DNA from 2 places in the Cupriavidus sp. 30B13 genome. Region 2 is predicted to be linked to the other one. Evidence: predicted binding sites of a transcription regulator. Region 2 holds the regulator's gene; the other holds the start of a gene.
The links. Region 2 encodes HrcA, which represses chaperone genes, less so after heat shock. Its sites were predicted from a motif close to TTAGCACTCNNNNNNNNNGAGTGCTAA; they were not measured.
Positions count from the first base shown of each region.

Region 1: the regulator HrcA is predicted to act here: its motif matches at 1,619-1,645, upstream of rpoH (RNA polymerase sigma factor RpoH).

Region 1 is NZ_CP188223.1:651,951-657,225, forward strand. Features, by position in the region: gene ACKI2N_RS03135 (SCO family protein) at 1-496, shown strand, start outside; gene rpoH (RNA polymerase sigma factor RpoH) at 608-1,537, opposite strand; gene ACKI2N_RS03145 (pirin family protein) at 1,892-2,770, shown strand; gene ybiB (DNA-binding protein YbiB) at 2,815-3,822, opposite strand; gene ACKI2N_RS03155 (ABC transporter ATP-binding protein) at 3,940-4,743, opposite strand; gene ntrB (nitrate ABC transporter permease) at 4,761-5,275, opposite strand, start outside.
Region 2 is NZ_CP188223.1:1,503,843-1,509,117, forward strand. Features, by position in the region: gene recN (DNA repair protein RecN) at 1-240, opposite strand, end outside; gene ACKI2N_RS07005 (NAD kinase) at 326-1,243, opposite strand; gene hrcA (heat-inducible transcriptional repressor HrcA) at 1,348-2,385, shown strand; gene hemH (ferrochelatase) at 2,498-3,613, shown strand; gene ACKI2N_RS07020 (RNA-binding S4 domain-containing protein) at 3,655-4,050, shown strand; gene ACKI2N_RS07025 (hypothetical protein) at 4,093-4,248, opposite strand; gene grpE (nucleotide exchange factor GrpE) at 4,523-5,080, shown strand; gene ACKI2N_RS07035 (thioredoxin family protein) at 5,177-5,275, shown strand, end outside.

The DNA.
Region 1 (5,275 bases), 850 kb from region 2:
CACCGGAGGCAGCGAATTCGGCAAGGACTTCGTGCTCACCGACCACACCGGCAAGGTCCGCACGCTGGCCGACTTCAAGGGCAAGGCGGTGGTGATGTTCTTCGGTTATACGCATTGCCCGGACGTCTGCCCCACCACCATGGCCGAGCTCAAGGCGGTGATGGAGCAGCTCGGCCCGGACGCCGACAAGGTGCAGGTGCTGTTCGTCACGGTCGACCCGCAACGCGATACGCAGGAACTGCTGGCGCAATACGTGCCCGCGTTCGACCCGCGCTTCCTGGGCATGCGCGCGGCCGACGACGCGGCGCTGCAGAAGGTGGCCAAGGACTTCAAGGTGTACTACGCCAAGGTGCCGGGCACCTCGCCGAACAACTACACGATGGACCATTCGGCCGGCAGCTACGTGTTCGACCCGAGCGGCAAGCTGCGCCTGTTCATCCGCCACGGCCAGGGTCCGGAGCCGATCGTGCACGATCTCAAGCAACTGCTTTCCTGAGCGCGGCAAGGCCGCCCGCAGCGCGCAGACGAAAAAAGGGCCGGTCGCGAGACCGGCCCTTTTTCCATGGCGGCGCGCGGCGCGGCTTGGCGCCGCCGCGCTGCCGCGCGCTCAGGCGAAGGCCTGCAGCGCGCCCTTCATCTTCTTCATCGCCGCGGTCTCGATCTGGCGGATGCGCTCGGCGGACACGCCGAACTCGTCAGCCAGCTCGTGCAGCGTGGAGCCGCCCGAGCCGTCGTCGTTGACATGCAGCCAGCGTGCCTCGATGATGCGGCGGCTGCGGTCGTCGAGCTTGCTCAGCGCTTCTTCCAGGCCCTGCACCTGCATGCGGTCGTTGCGCTGGGCCTCGATCACGCGGGTCGGCTCGTTGTGGTTGTCGGCCAGGTAGGCGATGGGGGCGAATTCCTCCTCGCCGTCGTCGATCTGGCCTTCCAGCGCGAGGTCGCCGCCCGACAGGCGGGTTTCCATCTCCATCACTTCTTCCGGCTTGACGTTCAGCTCGCGCGCGACCGCGTCGATCTGTTCCGGCGTGAAGGTGTGGGGACCCTGCTTGTGGCTGCGCAGGTTGAAGAACAGCTTGCGCTGGGCCTTGGTGGTGGCCACCTTGACCATGCGCCAGTTCTTCAGCACGTACTCGTGGATCTCGGCCTTGATCCAGTGCATGGCATACGACACCAGGCGCACGCCCTGGTCCGGGTCGAAGCGCTTCACGGCCTTCATCAGGCCGATATTGCCTTCCTGGATCAGGTCGGCGTGGGGCAGGCCGTAGCCGAGGTACTGGCGGGCGATGGACACCACCAGGCGCAGGTGCGACAGCACCAGGCGCCGCGCCGCGTCGACGGAGTCGTGCTCGCGCAGGTCGCGCGCAAGCCGCTGCTCCTCCTCGGGGGTCAGCATGGGGATACGGTGGACAGCCTGGATATAGCTGTCCAGGTTTCCCAGGTTACCGGGAAACGTCAGCGCGAACGCCCCGGCGCCCTGAGGCGCCGTAGGCAGGCGGCTGCTGGTTTGGGTTTGGTCGGCAGATAGGACCGCGTTCACTCGATTGCTCCTTTCGCATCCGGCGGGTGGGTTGCCCGCGGCGCTCGCCCGGAGGGTCCGCGCACTGCATTGCAACACATATTAGCACTCAAGCCGGGAGACTGCTAAGTTGGAGTCCCTATAGGGTTGATAGTTCCAACTAATTGATATTGCGGATCGCATAGTGTGTTGCCGGGGCCAGTCTCTGCCATGTGGCGTCATCACTATCAGACGGCATCCGCTGCCTTATCGGACAAAGATTAGAGGGAACGCGCCCGTTCTGGTTCTGTCGCCGGATGAGATGCTGTGTTCCGCCAGCGGCTACACTCTTTTCATTTGGCCGGCCCTCAGCTTCGGCCCAACCGGGGAGAATTCATGTCTGCCATCGAACACTTGCTCAAACCGCACATACGTGATCTCGGCGACGGTTTCACCGTCAGCCGCGTGCTGCCTGCCGCCGCGGCCCAGACGGTGGGGCCGTTCATTTTCTTCGACCACATGGGCCCCACCGTCCTGCCGCGCGGCCAGGGGCTGGACGTGCGCCCCCATCCGCATATCGGGCTGGCTACCGTGACCTACCTGTTCGAAGGGGAAATCCTTCACCACGACAGCCTGGGCAGCAAGCAGGTCATCCGTCCCGGCGACGTCAACTGGATGACGGCCGGCAAGGGCATCGCGCACTCGGAGCGCTCGCCCGAGGTCGCCCGCGAGGCCGGACCCGCCCTGCACGGCATCCAGACCTGGGTGGCGCTGCCGCTGGAACACGAGACCGTCGAGCCATCCTTCTTCCACCATCCCGCCGCGACGCTGCCCAAGCTCGAGCGTCCCGGCGTGCGGATGACGGTGATCGCGGGCGACGCGTTCGGCGCCGAGGCGCCCGTCAAGGTCTTCAGTCGCACGCTGTACGTCGCGATCGAGCTCGAGCCGGGCGCCACCCTGGAGATCCCGCCCGAGCATGCGCAGCGCGCCGTCTATCCGGTCGACGGCGTGGTCGCGCTCGACGGCGAGGTGCTGCCGGAACGCCACATGGCCGTGCTCGTGCCCGGCCAGGCGGCCACGCTGACCGCCGAGGCGCCCGCGCGCGTGATGCTGCTCGGCGGCGACCCGACCGACGGGCACCGCTTCATCTTCTGGAATTTCGTGGCCAGCAGCAAGGAGGCCATCGAGGCCGCGTCGCAGCGCTGGGAAGACGACCGGTTCCCGCGCGTGCCGGGCGAGGACGACCGTATCCCGCTGCCCCCGCGCAAGCGCTGAGCGGGCCGGCCAGCCGGCGGCCCGTCCAGGTCGCCCGGGCCCGGTCAGAGCGGGCTGGCCCAGGCCACGCGCGTGCCTTGCTGCACGCAGCCGCGGATCGCCTCGACCTGGGTCGCGATCGGCGCCGGGACCGGCGCCTTGCCGTCCAGCACGGCGCGGATCCAGGCCGCGGTCTGCGCAATGTCGTTGCCGGGCGGCAGTTCGGGCACCTCGCCGATCGAGCCCGCGGTGGGGTCGACCAGCGTGCGCTGGTGGCCGTCGTGCAGCCAGTCGATGCGGCCGGCGCGGCGCGCATCCGCCACCACCTCGCCCTCGGTGCCGCGCGCCAGCAGCACGTTGGCCGGCTCGCGCGAGAAATAATCGGTCAGGGTCTCGCGGTATTCCGGATGGGTGTAGCTGTACAGCCGCAGGGCCTCCGCCGGCGTATGCGCGCCGACCGGCTGCAGCATCTTCGCCACCGTGTGCGAGGAATTGCGCAGCCCGATCTGCATGCGCCGGTCGAGCAGGCGCGACAGCGCCGGCGACAGCACGTCGACCGGCAGCACCGCCAGCGGGTTGTCCTTTTCCCGCAGGCGGGACTCGGCTTCGGCGACCGTCGCGCAGGGCGCGACGCCGAGCGCTTCGAACAGCGCGATGCTGGTCACGCGCCCGCTGAACTCGCGGCTGCCGTGCACCAGCACCGGCATGCCTTCGCGCGCCAGCAGCAGCGCCAGCAGCGGCACCAGGTTGGGCTGCTTGCGCGCGCCGTTGTAGCTGGGAATGGAGACCACCACGCGGTCGGGCGGCGCGGCCAGCGGCAGGCAGTGCGCGTGCGCGGCCTCCAGCATGCCGGCCAGTTCGTGCGGCGCCTCGCCCTTGATGCGGTAGGCCATCAGCACGGCGCCCAGCTCGATGTCGGCCACGCGGCCGGCCAGCATGGCGTCGAACAGCGTCTGCGCATCCTCGCGCGGCAGCGCGCGGGCGCCGTTGACGCCGCGGCCGATTTCCTTGATGTACCTGGCTGCGGCGAAAGGGGTGGCGGCGGGCGTGCCGGAGGTGGCGGAATCGGTCATGGCGGGCTGGGACGGTGTTGTTTGAGGTTCATGATAGCGGAGCGGGCCGGCGCTGCCCATCGCAGCCGCCGGCCCGCCTTCATGCCTTCTTCGCGATTCCCGCCGTCGCGCGGGCGCTCAGGCCGCTTCCTTGAGCGCCGGATTGCGCTGCTTGCGGTACAGGAAGTCCAGCACCGCGGTGCGGCAGGCGTGGTAGGCCTTGTCGTCGGCCAGCGCCATGCGCTCGCGCGGGCGCGGCAGGTCCACCGGCAGCACTTCGCCGATGGTCGCGGCGGGGCCGTTGGTCATCATGACGATGCGGTCGGCCAGCAGCACGGCCTCGTCCACGTCGTGGGTCACCATCACCACCGTGCTGCGGGTCTTGGCGACGATCTTGATCAGTTCGTCCTGCAGGTGGGCGCGCGTGAGCGCATCGAGCGCGCCGAACGGCTCGTCCATCAGCAGCACCTTGGGCTCCATCGCCAGCGCGCGCGCGATGCCCACGCGCTGCTTCATGCCGCCGGAGATTTCCTGCGGGTACTTGCCTTCGGCATGGGTCAGGCCGACCATCGCCAGCGTGTCGTGCGTGCGCGCCTTGAGCTGCGCCCGGTTCTCGCTGCCGCCGAACACGCGCTCGACGCCCAGGTAGACGTTCTCGAAGCAGGTCAGCCACGGCAGCAGCGAGTGGTTCTGGAACACCACCGCGCGGTCCGGGCCGGGGCCGGCGATCTCGCGCCCGGCGCAGATCAGCGCGCCGCTGCTGGGGCGGTCGAGCCCGGCCAGCAGGTTCAGCAGCGTCGATTTGCCGCAGCCGGAGTGTCCGATCAGCGTGATGAACTCGCCCTGGGCGATGGTCAGGTTGACGTCGCGCAGCGCGACGAACGGCCCCTTCTTGGTCTTGAAGGTCTGGCCCACGTTTTCGATACGGACGAACTTTTCCATGAGGCTCTCCGGTTGGCTCAGTTGCCGTAGCTGAAGCGCTTGGCCAGGCTCAGCAGCGCGTATTCCAGCAGCAGGCCCACCACGCCGATGATGAAGATGGCGATCACGATGTGCTCCACCTTCAGGTTGTTCCACTCGTCCCACAGCCAGAAGCCGATGCCGGTGCCGCCGGTCAGCATTTCCGCGGCCACGATCACCAGCCACGCGGTGCCGATCGACAGCCGCACGCCGGTCAGCATGTAGGGCAGCACCGCGGGCAGCAGCACGCGTGTGAAGACCTTCCATTCGGACAGGTCGAGCACGCGCGCCACGTTCAGGTAGTCCTGCGGCACGCGCGTCACGCCTACCGCGGTATTGATGACCATCGGCCAGATCGAGCAGATGAAGATGGCCCAGATCGCGGCCGGGTTGGCGGCCTTGAACAGCAGCAGCCCGATCGGTAGCCACGCCAGCGGCGAGACCGGCCGCAGCAGGCTGATGATGGGCGCCATCATGGCGTTGAGAAAAGCGAAGCGGCCCAGCGCGAAGCCGG
Region 2 (5,275 bases):
CTCGGCCAGCCAGGCGTCCAGCCCGGCCGGCGTGGCGAAGGTGGCGCCGATGCTGGCGCGGGCCGCGCCTTCGCGCACCACGCCGGCGTCGGCGCGCTCGCCCAGCACCAGGGCCAGCGCGTCGATCAGGATCGACTTGCCGGCGCCGGTCTCGCCGGTGAAGACGGTAAAGCCCGGGGAGAAGTCGAGGTCGAGGGTATCGACGATGACGAAATCGCGGATGGACAGGCTGCGCAGCATCGTGGGCGACGGGTCAGGGTCTGGGTTGGGTCGTTCGGGATCGTTCAGGGCTGGCTCGGGGCCGGATCGGTTGCGGCCGGCCCGGTCAGAGCCGGTTGTCTTCGCTCGGGTACTCGTGCCAGTGCAGCTTCTTGCGCAGCGTGGCGTAATAGTTGTAGCCGAGCGGGTGCAGCAGGTTGACGGTCTTGGCCGAGCGCCGCACCACGATGCGGTCGCCGGGCAGCAGCGAGGTCAGCGACTGCATGTCGAAGTTGACGCTGGCGTCGCGCGCGGTGGCCACCTCGATCGACACCTCGGCGTCGTGCGGCAGCACGATCGGGCGGTTCGACAGCGCGTGCGGGGCGATCGGCACCAGCACCAGGCCGGACAGCGTGGGATGCAGGATCGGGCCGCCGGCCGACAGCGCGTAGGCCGTGGAGCCGGTCGGGGTGGACACGATCAGGCCGTCCGAACGCTGGTTGTACATGAAGTAGCCGTCCACCGAGACCGCCAGCTCCACCATGCCGGAGATGCCGGAGCGGTTGACCACCACGTCGTTGAAGGCCAGCGCGGAGAAGATCACGCCGTCGTCGCGCACCACCTGCGACTCCAGCAGCATGCGGGTCTCGGATTCGTAGCGCCCCGACAGCATGTCGGGCAGCACCGACTGCACGTTTTCCAGCGGGATGTCGGTCATGAAGCCGAGCCGCCCGTGGTTGACGCCGATCAGCGGCACCGGGAAGCCGGCCAGCTGGCGCGCCAGGCCCAGCAGGGTGCCGTCGCCGCCCAGCACCACCGCGACGTCGGCGTGCTTGCCGATCTCGCCGGGGGGCAGGGCGGGGTAGTCGGTCAGCCCGGTGGCCAGGGCGGTCTCGCGCTCGAACACCACATCCTGGCCGTTCTTCAGGATGCAGGCGGCCAGCTCTTCCAGCGGGCCTTCGATGCCGGCGGTGGCGTACCTGCCGATCAGGGCGACGGTGCGAAAGGGGGCGCGCGCGGCGGCGGGCTTGGGGAGCGATGACATGCCCGGATTAGACCATACCGCCGTGACCATTGTCAGCACGCCGGCGCGCGCCGGCGTGCGCCGGCCGCCCGAACCGGGAAAACTTGCGTAAAATCGGGTGCATCATGGATGAACGTGCCAAAACGCTTCTCAAAACGCTGATCGAGCGCTATATCGCCGAGGGGCAGCCCGTCGGCTCGCGCACCCTGTCGAAGTACTCGGGACTCGACCTGTCCCCGGCCACCATCCGCAATGTGATGTCGGACCTGGAGGAAATGGGCTTCATCACCAGCCCGCATACCTCCGCCGGGCGCATTCCCACCCCGCGCGGCTACCGGCTGTTCGTCGACACCATGCTGACCGCCCAGCCGCTGGACGGCGCGCTCAACCTGGCCGAGCTGACCGGCAAGATCCAGGGCCAGCTGCACGGCCAGCAGCTCGGGCCGCAGCGGATGATCACCGCGGCGGCGCACACCTTGTCCAACCTGTCGCATTTCGCCGGCGTGGTGATGACCCCGCGGCGCGCGCAGGCGTTCCGCCAGGTCGAGTTCATGCGGCTGTCGGACAAGCGCATCCTGCTGATCATCGTCACGCCGGAAGGCGACGTGCAGAACCGCATCATCCAGACCGAGCTGCCGTACAGCCCGTCGCAGCTGGTCGAGGCCGCCAATTTCATCAACTCGCACTATGCCGGCATGAGTTTCGACAACGTGCGCGACCACCTGCGCGGCGAGCTGCAGGCGCTGCGCATGGACATGTCGCAACTGATGCAGGCGGCGGTGGAAGCGGGCAGCAGCGCCATGGCCGAGGAGGAGGACAACCATGTCTTCATCTCCGGCGAGCGCAAGCTGCTCGAGGTGGAGGACCTGTCCTCCAGCATGGAAAAGCTGCGCCGCCTGTTCGACGTGTTCGAGCACAAGACCGGCCTGCTCAAGCTGCTCGACGTCTCCAGCCATGCGCAGGGCGTGCAGATCTTCATCGGCGGCGAGAGCAAGCTGGTGCCGCTCGAAGACATGGCGGTCATCACCGCGCCCTACGAGGTCGACGGCCAGATCGTCGGCACGCTGGGGGTGATCGGGCCGACCCGCATGGCCTACGAACGGGTGATCCCGATCGTCGACATCACGGCGCGGCTGCTGTCCAGCGCGCTGAGCCAGAACTAGTGCGGGGCCAGGCGGGTCTCACGGACTGCCTGTTCCGTTCCGCCTGTCAGTTCGGCGAGACCCGGCGGCCGCGCGCGTTCGCCGCGGCCTGCCCCGCCACACCGGAAACACCATGAAGACTACTCCCGAACCGGCCTACCAGCATGGCCAGGCGCCGCGCACGGCGATCCTGCTCATCAACCTCGGCACCCCCGATGCGCCGACCCCGAAGGCCGTCGGCAGCTACCTCAGGCAGTTCCTGTCCGATCCGCGCGTGGTGGAGATCCCGCGCGCGGCCTGGCTGCCCATCCTGTACGGCCTGATCCTGCCGCTGCGCTCGCGCGCCTCGGCCATGAAATACGAATCGGTGTGGCTGCGCGAGGCGCACATGACCGGCTCGCCGCTGCTGGTCCACACCGAGCGCCAGGCCCACGCGCTGCAACTGCTGCTCAACCAGCACGGCCACGAAGTGACGGTGGCCTGCGCGATGCGCTATGGCAACCCGTCGATCGGCTCGGTGCTCGAAGCGCTGCGGCGCCAGGGCACCGAGCGCATCCTGCTGCTGCCGCTGTATCCGCAGTATTCCGGCACCACCACGGCGACCGCGTTCGACGAGGCATTCCGCGTGCTGGCGCAGTGGCGCAATCAGCCGGAGTTGCGGCTGGTCAAGCATTTTCACGACCATCCGGCTTATATTGCCGCCCTGCACCAGCAGGTGGGCGCATACTGGGCGCAGCACGGCACGCCGGATTTCGCGCGCGGCGACCGCCTGATCCTGTCGTTCCACGGGGTGCCGCGGCGCACGCTGGAACTGGGCGATCCCTACCATTGCGAATGCCTCAAGACCGGCCGCCTGCTGGGCGAGGCGCTCGGGCTGCAGGCCGGCCAGTACCAGGTCACCTTCCAGTCGCGCTTCGGGCGCGCGGAATGGCTGCAGCCCTACACCGCGCCGACGCTGCGGGAGCTGGGCAAGGTCGGCACGGGCCGGGTCGACGTATTCTGCCCCGGCTTCCCTGCCGACTGCCTGGAAACGCTCGAGGAAATCGGCATGGAGGGGCGCTCCGAATTCCAGGTGGCCGGTGGCAAGGTTTTCCACTACATTCCCTGCCTCAACGACGCCGAGCCCTGGATCGCCGGGCTGGCCGAGATCGCCCTGCAGCACCTGCAGGGCTGGCCGTTGCGGCTGCCGCACCCGCACGAGCTGGAGGCGCGCCGCAGCCAGGCACAGATGCGCGGCGCGGCGGCCTGAGGCGCGGCCCGTGTCGGGGAGACGACAGAGGAGATGACAGCATGAACGTATCTTTCGAGGCGGACGCCCGCCTGCGCATCGACAAATGGCTGTGGTGCGCGCGTTTCTTCAAGACGCGCTCGCTGGCGGCCGAGGCCGTGGAGCGCGGCAAGGTGCAGGTCAACGGCCAGCCGTGCAAGAACTCGCGCGAGGTCAAGCCCGGCGACACGGTGGCGCTTGAAGCGCACCAGCAGCGCTGGGAACTGGTGGTCAAGGGGATCGCCGGCGCGCGCGGTTCGGCGCCGGTGGCGCAGACGCTGTACGCGGAAACCGAGGCAAGCCAGGCGCGGCGGCGGGAAGATGCGGAAAACCGGCGGCTCAACGTGGAGCCGGCGTCGCGCCTGCAGGGCCGGCCGACCAAGCGCGACCGGCGCCTGCTCGACGGCATCGGGCGGTGAGGGGAGCGTCAGCGCGCGCGGCGCCGCGGCTCACCGGCCGGATCAGCGAACGAAGGGAATGATGTAATGCTTGAAGACCGCCTTGCCACTGCCGTACTCGGTGTCCCGCGGCGTGAAGGCGCCGGAGAGGCAGATAAAGATTGTCATCACCGATAATGCGGCGAGCAGGAAGACCGTCAGAACAGGCAGCTTGTGCATGGCTAACCTTTCGAGAGTGGCCCGACTATGGTGCATCTTCGACCCCGTTATTTTTGTCATTTTTGTACACTTTCATCTTAGAGGGTGCGCTGCAGCAAAGCAATATGGCCCCTATTTCGGGGTCCCCCTCTTTGTAACCATGTGTTTCACCGCACCGACGTGGTGCGCCCTTGAAAAAATGGATGCCTGCCACCAATTGCAGGCTACATTTGCCGATTGAACCACCCGTGGCCGGCGCCAGGCCGGCCGCGTCCTTGTATCAGAACGGATCGACATGGAAGAACAGAAGCAGACGCCATCCAACACGACGCCGCCCGCGGCCGCCGGCGAGGAGCTGAACAACGCGCCGGCCGCGCAGGCCGAGAACGCCGCCGCGGAGGACGTGACCGCCCAGTTGGCCGCGCTCGAAGCCAAGGCCAAGGAAAACTACGACCTGTTCCTGCGCGCGACCGCCGAAGGCGAGAACATCCGCCGCCGCGCCCAGGAGGATGTCGCCAAGGCGCACAAGTTCGCCATCGAGAGCTTTGCCGACTACCTCCTGCCGGTGATGGACAGCCTGCAGGCTGCGCTGGCCGACGGCTCGGGCGACATCGCCAAGCTGCGCGAAGGCGTCGAGCTGACCGCGCGCCAGCTCACCAGCGCCTTCGAGAAGGGCAAGATCGTCGAGCTGAACCCGGTCGGCGAGAAGTTCGACCCGCATCGCCACCAGGCCATCTCGATGGTGCCGGCGCCGCAGGAGCCCAATACCGTGGTGTCGGTGCTGCAGCGCGGCTACATGATCGCCGACCGCGTGCTGCGCCCGGCGCTGGTGACGGTGTCCGCGCCCAAGTAAGGCCGCAGTCCTTTTTTCGCTGTCCGCCTGTCCGGCTGGCACGAGCAACGCCCGGTGCCGCTCTGGCCCGGGCGTTTTTCATTGATGGAGAGACCGATGTCCACATCCCCCGACCCCGCCGCCGACGGCGCGGCCCCGCACCTCGATCACCGCGCCTTCGACGCGTTCGGCATGCGGGAAGTCAGCGGCGACGAT